Regions from separate parts of the Rhodoglobus sp. G.S.23 genome, predicted to be linked through region 3. Evidence: predicted binding sites of a transcription regulator. Region 3 holds the regulator's gene; each other region holds the start of a gene.

Region 1 (5,905 bases), 320 kb from region 3:
AGATTCGCGACGTTGGGGAGCGCCGAAACTGCTGGACTGCGTGGCCGGAGCATATTCGCGACCAAGCACGAACCAGAGGATGCTGCCGATCAGGGGCAGGAAGATCACCAAGAAGATCCACGTAATTTTGCCTAAGTGCTTGATGCGCCATTCGTCGATCAGAATGATGTCGATCAGAACCGCAATGAGCAACGCGAAGAACGCAAGCGAAATCAGACTCCCCATGGGATCAGGATAGGGGCAAACAGACTCACAGTCGAGTATTAATCTTCTTTACTGCCGGCCCGGTTGGGCTGGCCGCGAGTGAGGCCAGTATCGCCGTCGACGTCAACATCGGTGTGAGCTTCGTCGAAGCCTGCCAACCACGCTTCCTTGGTGCCCATCCGAAACATATCGTCCGCGCCAACGCGCACCAGCGAACGTGCTCCCGGCACATCGATCTCAGCTACGTGCTGCGCAAGGCCGCGCACCACAGCAACAGGCAATCCCCCGGCCTTGCCCTTCACGAGATCTGTCGCTGCAGCGATCTCATCGGCAACGGCAGTAACGCTGACGGCAAGTGGGCGCCCCGACGCATCAGAGGTGCCGCGAAGGTCATCGAGAACGCGGATGCCCGCAGCACCAATCGCAATATCGGCTTGACCTCGCCGCCACGGACGGCCAACGGTATCCGTAATGATGATGCCAATCCGCACACCGAAGCGTTCACGAAGCGCCGAGCACAATTGGCGAGCAGTCGCATCGGGATCGAGCGGAAGCAATAACACGATGCCGTCGGGCGTATTGCTCGAATCGACACCGGCCGCAGCCATCACCAGCCCGAGGCGATTCTCGACGATGCGGGTCACACCGTTGGGGTGCTCCCGTGACGCCACTACACGAACGGTTTCGTCGGTGATTGCCTGCTCACGATCAGCCGCCTTCACTGCGCGACCCTCGGCCTTGCTCACAATCTTGGAGGTGACCGTGAGAATGTCGCCATCCTCAAGCCCACCGTCCGGCGAATCGTTCGAGTCGGCAATCAATGCCGCCGATATCACCTGCACGAGGTCGTCACCGGACATAATTTCGGGGATGCCGGGCACGGCCCAGGCGCTCATTCTCACGTGTCTAGTCTGCGGCATTGGCAACCGCGACACTATTTGCGCAATGCGGGAAGCACATCACGACCGAAAACATCAAGAAATTCCCGCTGATTTCGACCAACGTTGTGGAGGTAAATGCGGTCGAAGCCGAGGTCTAGGTAGCTCTGGATGTAGGCACGGTGCACGTCAGGATCCGCGCTGACGGGCATCCGGCCTTCAAAGTCTTCAGGACGAACCATTCGGGCGAGTTGTTCAAGCTCGAATGGTGACCGGATGTCGTTCTTTGCGAATCGCAGACCACCATTAGGCCACTCGGTGATGGCGTTCTTCATCGCCTGCTCGTCAGTGTCCGCCCAACTGAGATGCAGTCTCAAGACGCGGCTCTGCTGTGCAGTGTCACGGCCGGCTTCACGTGCACCCTCAGCGAATCGTTTGAGCAGCATGTCAATCTTTTCGAGCGGCGCGGCCTCGGTGATGAGCCCATCAACCGTTTTCCCTGCGCGTTTGGCTGCGACGGGACCGGCGGTGGCGACCAAGATCTCGGGTGCGGTCTCGGGCATTGTCCAGAGCCGAGTCGACTCCAGCCGGTAGAACTGACCATCGTGGCGCACATCTTTGCCTGCCAGCCCCGAGGCGAACAGTTTCTTGATGATTTCGACGGCTTCAAACATGCGGTTGATGCGTTCGGGCGCTTCAGGCCAGTACTGGCCGACCACATGTTCGTTAATGGCCTCACCACTGCCAAGGCCCAGCCAGTGCCGGCCCGGATTCATTGCGGCAAGAGTGGCCGATGCCTGAGCGACCATCGCGGGATGCCAACGAAATGTGGGCGCTGTGACTCCGGTGCCTAAGTCACCTATCGTGGTTTGGCCAAGCGCGCTCAGCACGTTCCACACGAAGGAAGCTTGGCCCTGTTGCGGCGTCCACGGCTGATAGTGGTCTGCGGCCATCACCCCACGAAAGCCGCGTGATTCGGCGTGCTGGGCAAACGCCAACACGTCGCGCGGATGAAACCGCTCAAGCATTGCGGCATAGCCAATGTGGGGCGCAGAAACGGAGGCGGGCATCTGTCTATTGTCGCGCGGACTGCGCCTCTGCCGTGTCACAACGGATGAACCAGCGAATTCCCAAACCGCTGACCGGATACTTGGCCGTTCACCGGGCTGGCTCATGCTGAAGAACGGCGGCAATTATCAACGGTGTGGATGATTCCACCGAAGGCCCAGCCAGCATTGTTCTCGAAGATCCAGACGGCAACCCCGTCCTGATGGACCAGCACTGGCAGCACCGGCAGCACCGGCAATAGATCGTCGCCAAATTGGGTCTTGATTCTCAGTTGGCGATAGTTCTACACTGAGCAAACGCCAACAATCGAAAGGAGCCTCGCGTGTTTATTTCAACTATCGGAATGATTCCGACTATCGCCGGCTCCGTCGGCACCCTCTCCGCCTAACCGGCTAGCGATCTCCGCCAACCGGTTCTGACGGTGGCGGCGCTCACGGAGCACACGACTCAACTCGATCATCACGAGACTGCGTTCGACTGACGAGTCTGCGCCCACCTCATCTGGAGCGCCAGCGCATCGCGATGATCTCTCCTTCTTCTGCAACTCGCGATCGCCGAGGGATGACGTTGGGTCGCCACCCGAACCGGCGCGCTTTTGCGCGCCTTCCGCATCAGCTTCTGTCACGAAAGATCACCTCATGAACACAACTCTGGCGGCCCCTAAGGACCGCCCTAACCATCCGCCCGAACCCAGCAACAACGCCCAGTCGCGCCCAACTTCGGCGCACCGCGTGGGACTCATCGACCGAATTGCTCTGCATCTCGGCGTTGCGCTCATCACGTGGAGCCGCCGTCCTCACCGGGCTCGACTGATCGCAACCGCTGAATTCCGGGCCGAACACCAACTCCGTCGCGAGCGCCTGGCTTTAGCCCGGACTCGCGCTGAGCAGAACTATCCGCGGTTCATCATCCGATGATTGCGCCGCACCCGACCGTCGCCGGATCGCTCCGGCGACGGTCGCTTCGTTATCAGCGAACTGTGAGCGAAATGACTTGGCACTCTCGGGGTGAGAGTGCTAATTTCTGATTATTGAGTCACCGTGACTCAACTTTGAGAAAGGGGTTTCCCATGACACTGTCATTTGATCCTTTTGCCGAACTCGACCGGCTCACCGCTGCAGCCCAGTCCCGCGTCGGCACCCAGCCCATGCCCGTGGATCTTTACCGTCAGGCCGACGAGTACGTTCTCACCGCCGACCTTCCGGGCGTAGACCCCGGCTCCGTCGACGTTGACGTCGATGGCCAGCTGCTTACCATTCGTGCCGAACGCACCGCCGGCGAGCGCGAAGGAGCCAAGTGGCTATCGCAGGAGCGTCGCTACGGGTCCTACCTGCGCCAGTTCAGCATTGGCGCCGGCATTGACCGCGAAAACATCAGCGCCAGCTACGACAACGGCGTACTCAGCGTCATCATCCCGGTGTCGGAGAAGGCAAAACCTCGCAAGATTGAGGTCAGCACCAACTCCGCGAACCAGGCTCGATCGTCCGAGACAGTCGCCGTTACAAGCTAGTCAGCACGCCGCTGTCGACGCGCCAACGCCACACACCAACGATGGGCGGATGCTTCACGCATCCGCCCATCGTTCGTTAAGTACTTCGCGCTCTAGTCGCTACAGCGCCCGCAATCGCGGTGCGATGTCGCGCTCGAAGAGCTCGAGGAAACGACGCTGGTCGCCCCCGGGCGCGTGGAACACGAGGTGATTGAGTCCGGCATCCACATACTGGCGAATCTCTTCAACAATCTTGTCTGGGTCGTTGCCCACGATCCACCGCGAAGCGATTTGTTCGATCGGCAGCGCGTCAGCAGCCTTCTCCATCTCGATCGGATCAGTGATGTCGTGCTTCTGCTCCTTCGAGAGCGCAAGCGGGGCCCAGAAACGTGTATTTTCGAGGGCGAGCTCGGCGTCGGTGTCGTAGGAGAGCTTGATTTCGATCATCCGGTCGATGTCCTCGAACTTGCGGTCAGCCTTAGCCGCACCCTCCTTGACGCCAGGAATGAGCGCGTCGTTGTAGAGCTCCATGCCCTTGCCAGAGGTGCAAATGAAACCATCACCGGCACGACCGGCGTAGCGGGCAACCATCGGGCCGCCCGCAGCAATGTAAATCGGGATGGGCTGGTCGGGGCGGTCATAAATGCTGGCTTCGTGAGTGGAGTAGTACTCTCCCTCGAACGACACCCGATCCTCGGTCCAGAGTGCACGCATGAGGCGCACTGATTCGCGCAAGCGCGCAAACCGCTCCTTGAACTCGGGCCAGTCCTGCGCGCCAGCACCACGGAATCCGGTAGCGACCTCGTTGAGCGCTTCACCCGTGCCAACCCCCAACATGATGCGCCCAGGATAAAGGCAACCCATCGTGGCAAAAGCCTGCGCCAGAACGGCAGGGTTGTAACGGAAAGTGGGGGTCATCACGCTCGTGCCAATCCGAATCGTGCTCGTGCGCTCTCCAACAGCAGCCATCCAGCTCAGTGAGAACGGTGCATGACCACCCTCATGACGCCAGGGCTGGAAATGATCGCTTACCGCAACACTCTCCATGCCATGGGCTTCGGCCGCGACCGCAATCTCTACGAGCTCACGTGGGGCAAACTGTTCAGCTGAGGCTTTGTATCCGAGAGTAAGAGTCATAGACCCATTGTGCCCGTACTACTCGCGAGGCGCCTGCAAAAAATCAGAAACTGACCGCGGAACGTACGGCGCAACATCGCCGCCCAGAGCGGCAACCTGCCGCACAAGCGAGCTCGAAACATAAGCGTGTTCAGGGTTTGGCAGCATGAAAATTGTTTCGACAGCAGCAAGATCGCGGTTCACGATCGCCATCGGGGTTTCGTACGCGACATCCACTTGAGAACGGATGCCCTTAACAATGACACTCGCCCCAACCTCGGTGCAGTAGTCGACGAGCAAACCCATGCTCCAACTCGTGACCCGAATGTTGCCGGCAAGCCGTGCATCCGCCACCGCCTGCTCAATGAGCGAAACCCGCTGTGCGATCGGCAGAAGCGCCGTCTTGCCCGGGTTGTGCACGACAACAACGTGCACCTCGTCAAAGGTTCTTGCTGCCCGCTCAATCACATCCAGGTGGCCCAGGGTGACAGGGTCAAAGGACCCAGGAACGACAGCGATCCGACTCATGCCTCAACGATAGTGGCTGAGTGCTGCTCACCGCGTGGGAGTTCGCTGTGCGAGGAAACTCGCCAGCAAGGTCACAGGGACTTAGTTCTTGCCGAGGAAGGCTTCTGCGCTCTCATCAAGGCGACGCGTGAGTGCTTCGGCGAGCGCCGGATGCTCGGCCAGAGACGGATCGTCAGCCAAGACCGCCTGCGCAGCCTCCCGCGCTTCCGTAATGAGTTGCCCGTCATTGGCCACCCGCAACAGCTTCAAACTCGAACGCCCACCCGATTGCACACCGCCGAGCACATCACCTTCACGACGAAGCTCAAGGTCTTTGTTCGCCAACTCGAAACCATCAAGAGTGGATGCCACAGCCTCAACACGTTCGCGGGCAAGCGACTCCACCTCCGCTGCAGTCACAAACAGGCACAGGCCCGGCACGCCACCTCGGCCAACACGGCCGCGCAACTGGTGCAACTGGGATACCCCGAAGCGATCAGCGTCAAGCACGACCATCACAGAAGCGTTTGGCACGTCAACGCCAACCTCGATCACTGTCGTTGCGACAAGAACATCGACATCACCGGCAGCGAACGCCCGCATAAGGTCATCTTTTTCGTCGCTCGACAACTTGCCATGGAGT
Region 2 (5,905 bases), 660 kb from region 3:
CTCGCCGGCCGCAGCGAAGTCCACACCTGCAGCGAAGGCTTCCCCCACTAAGACTTCAGTTGCCAAGGCTTCAGTTGCCAAGGCTTCCACCACCAAGACTTCCCCTGCCAAGGCTTCCACCACCAAGACTTCCCCTGCCAAGACTTCCACCACCAAGACCGCCGCGGCTAAGGGCACTGCGGCAAAGGCCACCCCTACAGCGAAGATGGATGCTGCGGAACCCGCAACGGAGAAGGCTGCCGTTCCAGCGCCAGTCGCCGCTACCAGCGCAGCACCGAAGTCAGCAGCGGCACCGGCACCGGCAAAGTCCGCAGTGTCGGCGACAAGTGCTGCTGCGGCCACTCCGGCATCGGCGACGTCAGCTCCCTCGACCCCGCCGGTGCCTCCCGTCACGCCCAACGACACTCCCGCGACGTCGAACGATCCGTACTCCGCGCCAAGCGGTACCCCGATCCCCGGCTACGAGAGTGCAGCTACTCCGGGTCAGGCACCATTCACCCCGGTTCCGGCCGGTCCCCCACAGGGGCTCTCCATCGCCTCGATGGTTACCGGAATCTCGGGCATCCTGCTGTCGTTCGTCGCTTTTGGTTTCTTGCCGGGCGTTGCAGCGGTAGTCATGGGCCACATGGCGCAGAAGAAGCAACCTCAGTCGCGTCCTTTCTGGCTCACGGGCTTGATCACCGGATACATTAGCGTCGCGATCGGCTTGATCACCGGAATCATTATTATTGGCGCATTCCTGCTATTTACTGCAGGCATCAGCCAGATGGGTCCCAGCTTCCGCCGCGATTTCTAGCAGCCACCAGCCCGCTACGCAGGCGAAACAACGCGGCGAGCTAGTAGCGCCCGACGCTTGCCTGCCACGCGAGTAAGAATCAGCGTTGCACTGTGCTCACCCTTCAGTGAGAGCGATGTTCGGAAAGTCGCGGGGTCGATATCGACCCCGCGCTTTTTGATTTCTAGAGTGCCAATCTTGCGGGAAGCGAGTTCCTTCTTGAGGGAGCGCTTATCGAGTGCGAAGTCAGCGACAATCTCGAAACAGGTTGCGAATGGCGAGGCCACTGCTGCGTCTGCACTGAAGTACGCAATCGACGTGTCGAGCATCCGTCCGTTCAGCTGTCTGGTGAGATCTCCGATAAGCCTCGCCCGGATGACTGCCCCATCTGGTTCATAAAGAAACTGCCCTAATTCTCCCGTGGCTTCATCTGCGCTGTCGGAGGCTGCCGTCATTTCGGCGGTGCCGTGTTCACCGATGACCAGTGCGGAGCGACGGATGCCGTCGCGAGCGACTGCACCGAACCACAGCCCGAGCTCTACGACTTCACGGCCGACTGAGATCCACTGGGCTTCAGCATTTTCGGGAATGAGATCGCGATCGATGCCGGGGCCGAGCTTGATTCCGGTGGGATAGCGCTCGGCAAGACTGAAAGCGAAATCGAGTGATGGTGTCCAGTCCGCCGGATTGGTCAGGCGAACGCGAGCATCCCGCCGCGCTGGGTCGAGGTAGATGCCGTCGATCCCTGAGAGATCTGCCGATTCTGCATCGCCGTGAACGACGTGAGCGTTGCTCCAGGGAGCTAGATTGAAGCTCGCGAGCGCTGCGGTGGTTTCGTCCAACTCGACAGCCGTGACGGTGAGGCCGAGGCCTGCGAGCGCGAGGGCGTCTGCGCCGATTCCGCAGCCGAGATCGGCGACCCACTTCACATTGGCGTTACTGAAGCGGCCGGCGTGGAGCGCCGCAACAGGAAGTCGAGTTGCTTGTTCGAGGCCGGCTTCGGTAAAGAGCATCCGTTCGGCAAATGGGCCGAACTTGTTCGCCGCTTTTGCCCGCAATTTGGACTGGCTGAGCACGGCGGCGACGAGGCCGGCGCTGTGGCCAGCTTTTCGCAGTTCGCCGACAGTGCGTACAATCTCGTCGCTCGATTGCCAAGCGGGAAGTGAGTCGAGCAGGCGGAGGCCTTCGGCTGAAAGTAGCTCGCGCAATTCGCTCTGATTCATTCTCTAACCGTATCCGCATCTGTATTGGCACTCACGTTGATCGAGTGCCAACCAAGCCGTATAGTTGATCTGGCACTCCCACAGGGAGTGTGCCAACCCAAGAACTTGAGAAAGAGGTCACACGTGTCGGTGTCCATTAAGCCGCTCGAAGATCGCATTGTTATCAAGCAGGTCGATGCAGAACAGACCACCGCGTCTGGGCTCGTCATTCCTGACACTGCGAAAGAGAAGCCCCAAGAGGGTGAAGTAGTCGCCGTAGGTCCCGGTCGTATCGACGACAACGGAAACCGCGTGCCGCTTGACATCGCCGTAGGCGACAAGGTTATTTACTCCAAGTACGGCGGGACCGAAGTGAAGTACGGCGGAGACGACCTGCTCGTGCTGTCGGCTCGCGACGTTCTTGCTGTGGTCGTTCGCTAAGGCGAAGCGCAAATCATCGCCGAACTTCGCTGTTCGGCATCACTCAAGCCCAAGGCAATTGCCTTGGGCTTTTGTGTTGGGCGGATGTCAGTGGTGCAGCCGGCGCAGCCCTAGACTTTAACGGTGCCCCCGACTTCTCACGCTACTGACCGCGTATCACCGAGCGGCCTCGGTTTTGCGGTATCCGCCTACATCCTGTGGGGCGCGATGCCCATCGCGTTTTTCTTCCTCAAGGACTCAGGCGCCATCGAGATTGTGGCCTGGCGGATTGTTCTCTCACTCGTTTTCTGTGCTGCACTTTTGCTCGTCACGCGTGGCTATGCGCGGGTGATGGTGATTGTGCGCGATCGTCGAACTTTCTGGACTCTGGGTTTGGGCGGCGCTTTCGTTGTCGTGAACTGGCTTGTCTACGTTTATGCAAGCCTCAACGGCCACATCGTTGAAGCATCGCTTGGCTACTTCACGAACCCCATCGTGACCGTATTGCTTGGCGTCATCATTCTTCGAGAACGACTCCGCCCTCTACAGTGGGTCGCGATTGGCATCAGTGCGCTCGCTGTTCTTGTGCTGGCGATCGGTTACGGAAAATTCCCCTGGATCGCTTTGGCTCTGGCCTTCAGCTTCGGTCTCTATGGACTCGTAAAGAAGAGCGTTGGACCGAAGGCGGATGCGCTGGGTGGACTAGCAGTCGAAACAGCATTCTTGACGCCAATCGCCATAATAGTTCTGTTTGTATTGGGCGCCAATGGCACTCTTTCGCTTGGCTCCGTTAGCACTAGCCACACGGTTTTGACGCTGTGTCTTGGCGCCATCACCGCGATCCCCTTGATCCTTTTTGCTGCCGCCGCCCGCCGTCTGCCGCTCACCTACATGGGCCTCGCCCAGTACTTGGCACCAATACTGCAGCTTGTGGTTGGCGTCTTCATCTTCCATGAGGCTATGCCGCCGGAACGCTGGTTAGGATTTGCCATTGTGTGGGTGGCGTTGGCTATCCTCACCTTCGATCTCTTCCGTCACTCGTCTCGTACTCGGCTTGGTTCGCCAGCCGAAGCTCCTGGCGCACCGTAGTATTCCTGTGAAGGTGCGTGATCGCCCGAAGGTTGCGGTGCCGAGAGAGGTAAGTCAATGACGAGGTTTCGTGCAAGTCGACGTCTAATCGTTGCGGCATCCGTTGCCGTCGCTCTTGCAGCGTGCAGTTCACCCGCACCGACGCCCACTCCGGTGGTTTCGGCAGCAGCGTCACCTACTCCGACCCCGGTTGTAACTCCTGCGGGTGATGGCGTGCTGCGAGTGGGCACCATCTTTCCGACGAGTGGAACATTCTCCTTTCTCGCTGCTGCGCAAGCGGCGGGGGTGGCTGCTGCAGTCAAGGAGATCAATGCGGCTGGCGGAGTAAACGGTGCCCCCGTTGAGATTGTGAGTGCAGACTCGGGTGAGGCAAAGACCACAAAGCTCGAGTCATCGTTTAAGACGCTGGTGTCTAAGAAGGTTGATGTGGTCATCGGGCCGTCGTCGTCGGCTCTCGCGCAAAGGGCTATCCCTCTCGCAATCGAAGCCAAGATTCCGGTAATTTCTCCTGCTGCCACCTTCTCGACCCTGGGCGATGTTTTCGACGATGGCTACTTCTTCCGCACCATACCGGCCTACGACCAGCAGGGTTATGCGCTCGCAGAAGCCCTTGCGGGTGGCGAAACAACTCAGCGCATCGCATTTGTTTATGTCGCGGATGACGAGGGTATTGCGCTTCATGACACGTTCGTCACTGCCCTCGCCGAGTACGGCAATGAACTCGTAGCCGACGAAGTTTTTACCAGCTCAACCACCAACTTTGATTCGATCGTTGCCAACCTTAAGAAAGCGAAGCCCGATTTTGTTGTTGTCGGGTCGACGTATGACGCCGTCAAGGCAACCAAGGCTGCTATCGCAAAACTTGTGGCCGCTGGGTATAAGGGTTTGAAGCTTTGGCTTACGTCACTGAACACTGGTGACTATTCGCAATCGTTCACGAACGGCACGCTGAAAGGGGTGCGGGGGGTCATTGAGGGTGCGCAGCCATCGAAGACGTTAATCGCGACGTTTAAGGCAACCAATTCGAAACTCACGAGCTACCGCTATGCAATGGAGTCCTATGACGCCACCATGTTGGCTGCTCTCGCGGCGATCGTTGCCCAGGATGACGCGGGGGAGCAGGTTGCTGGTTCCCTCTATGACGTCTCAAAGGGCGGAGTGAAGTGCCTGAGTTTCGCTGAGTGTTTAGAGGTCCTGAAAACAACAAATGACATCGACTATGACGGTGTCTCGGGAACAGTCAACTTCACGCCAGACGGAAACATTGAGCCCGGATACTGGGGAAAGTACACCTACAACGGCGAAAATAAGTTCGTGTTCACGGCGGGATCGATCGTCGGATAGAACGAGTGCCTCCCGGATTGGGGGCACTTTTTGGCCGCGAATTGGCTTTGCTGAGTTCGTGTTTCGCGATTTGCCCACTACCGTAACAATGCCGCTTTCTGTTTCGAGCGGTAGATAGGAGCGACTGTGATGACATCCATAGACCGTGGATCACGCGTATCGCTGCGGACCCGTCGCGGGTTCACAGCAGTTGCTGGCGTTCTCGCCGCAGTTCTTGTTCTCAGCGGATGCTCGGCTGAAGAAGCCCCACCGGAGCCCATCGCGCCCAAAGATTTGACCCTCACCATTGGTGCTCTCGTTCCCGAGACCGGGTCACTCAAAAAGTTTGCCCCCGCCGTTTCGGCTGCGATTGCGTTGGCGGCCCAGGACGTCAATGATGCCAACGCCAACCTCACGGTAACCGTCGAGACGCAGGACTCAGGCGACTCAACAGGCACGACTGCAGAAGATGCTGCCACTGAGTTGCTTGCGGCAAGAGCAACCGTGATTATTGGTGGCCTGTCGAATGGTGTCTCCAAAAAGGTGATCGACAAGATCACTGGCGCGGGCGTCGTCGAGATTTCGCCAGCGAACGATTCTCCTGATTTCTCGAATTATGACGACAGCATGTTGTACTGGCGAACATCGCCATCGTGCGCGCTCGAAGGTTCTGCTCTCGGCGCCGAAATGGCTGACCGCGTTGACGGCTCGATCGCGATTCTCTCCGAAGATGCGTTGTGCGGCCCCCTCCTGCCTCGCGCAGTCGGTGAAACCTTCCAGCGCGGTGGTGGCGAAGTCATTGTCGAAGAGACTATCGACGACAAGGCAACGGGCCTCGACGATCAAATCGCTGATGCCATTGCCGCAAAGCCTGATGCCGTTGCAATTCTGGGAACCACTCAGGCCGAGAAGATTGCCAAGGCGTTCATCGCGGCCGGCTACTCGGGCGATCAACTCTTCTTTAGCGGACTGTCGTTGGGGGAGCGCGGCTCGGGATTTGCTGCAGGAAGTCTGACGGGGTCGATCGTCACTCATCCCGGACTAGAAATTTTGACGATTTCTGATTTCACTGACAGGCTCCTGGAGATCAACCCGA
Region 3 (5,905 bases):
ACCTCGCATGTAGGCGAGCGGCGCGACCTCGACTGTGCCTGCCGCTAGCAACTTAGGAACCAGTTCTGGATCCATCATGTCGTTGAGCGCGTCATAGAGCGGACGCAGATAAGGGTCAATCTTGTCGGTCAGCGAACCGGGCAGGAAGCCGAGCCTCTCCCCCGCCTCGATGGCTGGGCGGCTCAAAATAATGCGATCAACTTCTTTGCGCTGCAACGCCTGAACGGCCTTCGCCATTGCTAGGTACGTCTTGCCGGTTCCGGCTGGGCCGATACCAAACACGATGGTGTTGTTGTCCATCGCTTCGACATACTGCGACTGCCCCAGCGTTTTAGGGCGAATAGCTTTGCCCCTGGCGGTAAGAATTGTTTGGCCAAGGAGGGCGTTGGGGCTGCCCTGACTCTGACGCAGGATGCTCGCTGATGCATCAACTTCTTGAGTGCCAAGATCATGACCATTGCGAACCATTGCGATGAGTTCGTCAACGAGTTCTTCGGCAGCAGCAAGGGGAACCGGATCCCCGGTCAGGGTGATCTCGTTTCCACGGACATGCATTTCTACATCGGGAAATTTACTTTCCACGACCCGGAGCAGTCGGTCTTGGGGACCAAGCAACTGCACCATAGCAACGCCGTCTACTTCGATTGCCACGCTCTCGCGGTCCTCCGGAGGCGTCGTTTCGGTACGTGCGGACTCAGAGTCACTAATGACCAAGGGTGCCTTCCTCGAGGTGTCCACCGAGCACGTGAGCGTGAACGTGGAACACTGTTTGACCGGCACTTTCGCCGGTATTGAAAATCAATCGGTACTCGCTATTGGTGTGCTCGTCTGCGAGTTGCCTGGCTACTGCGACCAACTCGGCGAGCAAGGCCGGATCGCCGGCCGCCAACTGGGAGACGTTAGCGAATTGCTCGGTTTTGGGAACAACGAGCAAATGAACGGGTGCTTGCGGGGCGATGTCGCGAAACGCAATCACGGAATCTGACTCGAAGACAATATCCGCGGGAATCTCGCGAGCGATGATCTTCGTAAAGATCGAAGGTGAATCAGACATACCTCTAGCCTAAACCTCTAGGCCCAGCGGCCAAGTTTGACGTTCAGCACAGCGAGGGCAGCAGGGCCAGCGGTGGACGTGCGCAAGACTTCACTGCCCAGTCGAACAGTGGATGCTCCGGCCGCGGTGAGCAGCTCCAACTCGTGGTCAGCGACCCCGCCCTCTGGCCCAACGACAAGCACGACGTCGCGATCGTCCACGACGAGGTCAGCGAGAGTTTCGGTCGCGGTCGGCTCGAGGACGAGCATCCGCGTGCTTGACGCAAAATCAGCCAGTTGTTTCGTTGTGACCAGATCGAGAACGTCAGGTAACCACGTGCGCAGCGACTGTTTGCTCGCTTCACGCACAATTGCCGCCCACCGATCGCGTCCTTTCGCGACCTTTGCGCCGTGCCAGCGCGAAATACTTCGTGCTGCCGTCCACGGAATCACACCGTCAATGCCGAGTTCGGTCGCTACTTGAACCGCAAGCTCATCACGGTCGGCTTTGGCCAATGCTTGAGCGAGAAACACCGCAGGGGTGCTGCGTGGCGTGCGGTGCGTCTCGGCTACTTCGATGCTGAGTTCTGTGTGTTCGGCAGTCGTGATGGGCCCCGAAACTGTGAGCCCAGCACCATTGCTAATCGCAATCGTCTCGCCAACCTTGAGGCGTGAGACTGTCACCGCATGGCGGGCTTCCGCTTTCGTCAGCGAAACCGTATCGCCGACCTGCGCGTCGTCGAGCTCTTCATCAATGTACAGGTGCGCCACGGTCGTCGCCTACAGGAACCGATCGCGAAGCTTCGCAAACAGGCCCTGCTGGAATTCAGCAAAATGTGGTTCTTTGCTCTTGCGAATGGCAGCAAGTTGTTTGATCAAGGTCTGCTCGGCACCACTCAACTTGGTAGGTGTGACCACTTGGATGCCCAAGCGCAAGTCACCTCGACCGCCTCCGCGAAGGCTCGTGATTCCTCGTTCCTTGACCGTGAGAACTTCACCGCTCTGAGTGCCAGGCTTGATGTGAACTTCGACCTTGTCATCGAGACCATCGAGCGTGACGGTGGTTCCCAAGATCGCGTCGAGCATCTGCACCTCGACGGTTGCGAGAAGATCGTCATCTGAGCGACTGAAGACGTCGTGATGACGGACTTTCATCTCCAAGAAGAGGTCTCCATTCGGGCCGCCTGCCGGGCCGACTTCACCCTGACCGGGCATTTGCAACCGCAAACCGGTTTCGACTCCGGCCGGAATGTCAACCGAAATGGTGCGCTGTGCGCGCACGCGACCTTGGCCGGCACACGTGGCACACGGGTTCACGATGATGTTGCCGTATCCGCGGCATGTGCCGCAGGGACTCGACGTCATGACGTTGCCCAAAAGGCTGCGCACTTGGCGCTGGATCTGGCCGCTACCCTGACAAATATCGCAGCGCACTGGAGATGAGCCGGGAGCTGAGCAGTTTCCCTCACACGTTTCACAGAGCACAGCTGTGTTGACCTCGATGTCCCGTGAGACACCGAAGATGGTGTCTTTCAGGCTGACTTCAACCCGCAAGAGCGCATCTTGTCCCCGCTCCCGTCGCGAGCGTGGTCCAACGGATTGTCCGCCACCACCGCCACCAAAGAAGGTCTCGAAGATGTCGCCGAATCCGAAGTTCGCACCGCCGCCGAATCCGCCGCTTCCACCCATGTCGTACTGCTGACGTTGCTGCGGATCGCTGAGCACGTCATAGGCATGCGTGACGGACTTGAACCGCTCTGATGCATCTGCGCTCGGGTTGACGTCGGGGTGCAACTCGCGAGCGAGTTTGCGGTACGCCTTCTTGATTTCTTCTGGCGTGGCCTCGCGGGCAACGCCCAGTGCTTCGTAGTGATCTGCCAAAGTTCCGATTGCTCCTTACGAGCTCAGTTTTCTTCCAAAAGTCGCGACAGGTAGCGCGCTACCGCGCGAACCGCTGCCATGTTGTTCGAATAATCCATGCGGGTTGGACCAAGCACACCGAGGCGTGCAATGCCGCCGCCAGACGAGGAGTACCCACCCGTGACGACCGAAGTCTCTTCCAACCCAAATTCTGCGTTCTCGCGTCCGATCCGCGTGGAAACGGACCCACTTGTTACTTGCATTTCTCCAAAGAGCCGTAACAACGTCACTTGCTCTTCTATTGCCTCAAGAACAGGAAAAATACTTCCCGAGAAGTCTTGCTCGGTTCGCGCAAGATTTGCTGTGCCCGCGAGAACAAGTTTGTCATGGCGATTAGCCAATACCTGTTCGATCAAGCTGGATGCCACCTGGCTGACGAGTGCCTGACGTTCCACAGGAAAAATATCCGCGAAGTTCGCGAGCCGCTCCGCCGCCTGAGGAAGCGACTGATCGTGGAGCGCCGAATTCAGCTTTGCGCGCATCTCCCCCAGAAACACCTCGTCTAGAGGTTCGGAAACATCGATGAGCCGCTGCTCGACGAGCCCGGAGTCGGTGATGAACACCGTCATAATTCGCGAAGAATTAATGGGGACCAGCTCAACGTGGCGCACCCGAGCCGTAGCAAGAGACGGATACTGCACAAGCGCGACACTGTTCGTTAGCTGGGACAGCATGCGGACAGTGCGCGCAAGAACATCATCCAAATCGTCTGCTTGCCCCAGGAACGACTCAATTGCTTGACGCTGGGCGCTAGTGAGCGGCCTCAGATCTGCAAGCTGGTCGACGAATACTCGATAGCCCTTATCTGTTGGCACCCGGCCAGACGAGGTGTGAGGAGCGGTAATCAGCTCTTCGTCTTCGAGCAAAACCATGTCGTTGCGAATCGTTGCAGCAGACACCCCAAAGGAATGACGCTCGACTATCGATTTGGATCCGACAGGCTCGCGCGTAGCAACGTAGTCCTGCACGATGACTCGAAGCACGTCAAGTCCGCGGGCGGAAACCATGCCACCACCCACCTCTCTTGATTGGCACTCAATCCGTTCGACTGCCAATCTTACTCGACACTCCGTGACACAACCGTTGCACCGCGCAACTCATTAGCGCTAGCGTGTCTCTGTACTTGAGCGCTACCCCTTCGGGGAAATGCTCAGGTGGCACACCGAGCACTTTGATGAAACCCGGGAAGTTCCCTTGTTCACCTGAAAGGCACGAACTCATGACTGACGCAAATCCGCAGCCCGCCGCACCGCAGCCTGCCGCTCAACTGACCACGGCTGAGGACAACCAGTGGGCGTCATTCGCTCACTTGGGCGGAATCCTCAGCTTCCTGCCATCGCTCATCATCTGGCTGGTCTTCAAAGACCGCGGTGCTTTCACCAATGTGGAAGCAAAGGAAGCGCTGAACTTCCAGATCACGCTGACCATTGCGCAGATCGCCGTCGCGATCCTCGGTTCGATCCTCTCCGCAGTCACTTTCGGTCTCTTCGCGCCAATCCAGGGCTTGCTCTGGTTTGCTCTGGTCGTTGTAGCGATCATCTTCTCGATCGTCGGCTTCACCAAGGCGAAGGATGGCAATCACTACCGTTACCCCTTCGCTCTTCGTCTCATCAAGTAACGCGGTAGTTACCCGCTGAAAAAGACTCGGCCCCGGGAGCTTCGGCTCTCGGGGCTATTCTTTTGCCCAATGCAGGGTTTAATGGAGTCATGTCAGATTCCACACCTCCCACCAGCTCTCCGTACGCACCGATCCAACCGATGAGTCCAAGCGATGAGAAGCTCTGGTCGACACTGATTCACATCGGTGGAATCTTCTTGGGATTCATTTCAGCGCTCGTTGGCTACCTCGTCTTCAAGGACCGCGGACCGTTCGTGCGCGCCCACGCTCGCACTGCACTCAACTTTCAAATCACGATGTATATCGCGATGTTCCTTGGCGGGATTCTCACCATCGTCGGAATCGGCTTCCTCATTATTGTCGCGGCCGCCGTTCTGATCGTCATCTTCAGCATCATCGCTGCAATCGCCGCGAACAAAGGGCAGGCCTACAGCTACCCACTCACGTTCGAGTTCATTAAGTAACTCAGACCCATCGCTCTAAATAGGGGCGTCAGCGAGCAGTCGTCGTACTACGGCATCCGCGAGCAGGCGCCCCTTTAGTGTGAGCTCAATCGTTCCGCTCAGCGCGGCTCGTGCTTCGACGAGCTCTTCGGCAATCAGCCCAGCGACCGCGGTACGACCTTCGGCATCGAGCGTGTCAATCTGAAGCCCATTGCGCACCCGGGTGCGCAACAAGACGTGTTCCAAATACTTACTGGAGTCAGCGAGCGTCTCTCGACCTGCCCCCGGAGAGCGACCAGCGGCGATACGATCCGCATACGCCGCCGGGTGCTTCACATTCCACCAGCGCACTCCTCCGACGTGGCTGTGCGCGCCAGGGCCAACACCCCACCAGTCATTGCCCAACCAGTAGCCCAAATTGTGACGACTAGTGTTGCTGACCTCAGGATCATCGCTTGCCTTGCCCCAGTTACTGACCTCATACCACTCGTACCCGGCAGCCTTGAGCTTCTGCTCCGCTAATTCGTACATGTCAGCCTGAAGATCATCATCGACGGCAGCAACAACTCCGCGGCGAATCTGTGCCGCCAACTTCGTGCCCGTTTCGATAATCAGCGCGTAGGCCGAAATATGGTCAGGATCCTGCGCGATCGCGTGATCAAGCGAACGCTCCCAATCCTGCAAAGTCTCGCCCGGAGTTCCGTAGATCAGATCGAGGCTCACATCGAGCCCCACCTCGCGAGCCCACGCCACAACATGAGGCACACGCTCGGGGTCGTGAGTGCGCTCCAGCGTTGCCAGCACATGAGGCACTGCCGACTGCATTCCAAACGACACCCTCGTGAATCCGGCATCTTTGAGCGCCAGCAGGTAATCGCGGTCAACAGAATCA

Evidence for each region. Region 3 encodes HrcA, which represses chaperone genes, less so after heat shock. Its sites were predicted from a motif close to TTNGCACTCGNNNNNNNCGAGTGCNAA; they were not measured.
Region 1: a site for HrcA is predicted at 3,144-3,170, ahead of AC1ENN_RS09985 (Hsp20/alpha crystallin family protein). Genes of this name have one in related genera too.
Region 2: a site for HrcA is predicted at 2,023-2,049, ahead of groES (co-chaperone GroES). Genes of this name have one in related genera too.

What each region holds. Positions count from the first base shown of each region.
Region 1 covers NZ_CM155237.1:2,046,090-2,051,994, forward strand. Annotated here, with positions in the region: gene AC1ENN_RS09960 (PLD nuclease N-terminal domain-containing protein) at 1-225, opposite strand, end outside; gene cofE (coenzyme F420-0:L-glutamate ligase) at 264-1,100, opposite strand; gene AC1ENN_RS09970 (TIGR03557 family F420-dependent LLM class oxidoreductase) at 1,139-2,152, opposite strand; gene AC1ENN_RS09975 (hypothetical protein) at 2,482-2,775, opposite strand; gene AC1ENN_RS09980 (hypothetical protein) at 2,789-3,067, shown strand; gene AC1ENN_RS09985 (Hsp20/alpha crystallin family protein) at 3,220-3,660, shown strand; gene fgd (glucose-6-phosphate dehydrogenase (coenzyme-F420)) at 3,760-4,776, opposite strand; gene coaD (pantetheine-phosphate adenylyltransferase) at 4,795-5,283, opposite strand; gene AC1ENN_RS10000 (ATP-dependent DNA helicase RecG) at 5,365-5,905, opposite strand, start outside.
Region 2 covers NZ_CM155237.1:2,389,677-2,395,581, reverse strand. Annotated here, with positions in the region: gene AC1ENN_RS11675 (DUF4190 domain-containing protein) at 1-796, shown strand, start outside; gene AC1ENN_RS11670 (class I SAM-dependent methyltransferase) at 811-1,998, opposite strand; gene groES (co-chaperone GroES) at 2,122-2,418, shown strand; gene rarD (EamA family transporter RarD) at 2,542-3,486, shown strand; gene AC1ENN_RS11655 (ABC transporter substrate-binding protein) at 3,544-4,830, shown strand; gene AC1ENN_RS11650 (ABC transporter substrate-binding protein) at 4,960-5,905, shown strand, end outside.
Region 3 covers NZ_CM155237.1:1,725,935-1,731,839, forward strand. Annotated here, with positions in the region: gene AC1ENN_RS08275 (PhoH family protein) at 1-708, opposite strand, end outside; gene AC1ENN_RS08280 (histidine triad nucleotide-binding protein) at 704-1,054, opposite strand; gene AC1ENN_RS08285 (16S rRNA (uracil(1498)-N(3))-methyltransferase) at 1,072-1,803, opposite strand; gene dnaJ (molecular chaperone DnaJ) at 1,813-2,913, opposite strand; gene hrcA (heat-inducible transcriptional repressor HrcA) at 2,937-3,959, opposite strand; gene AC1ENN_RS08300 (DUF4870 domain-containing protein) at 4,172-4,570, shown strand; gene AC1ENN_RS08305 (DUF4870 domain-containing protein) at 4,660-5,034, shown strand; gene hemW (radical SAM family heme chaperone HemW) at 5,050-5,905, opposite strand, start outside.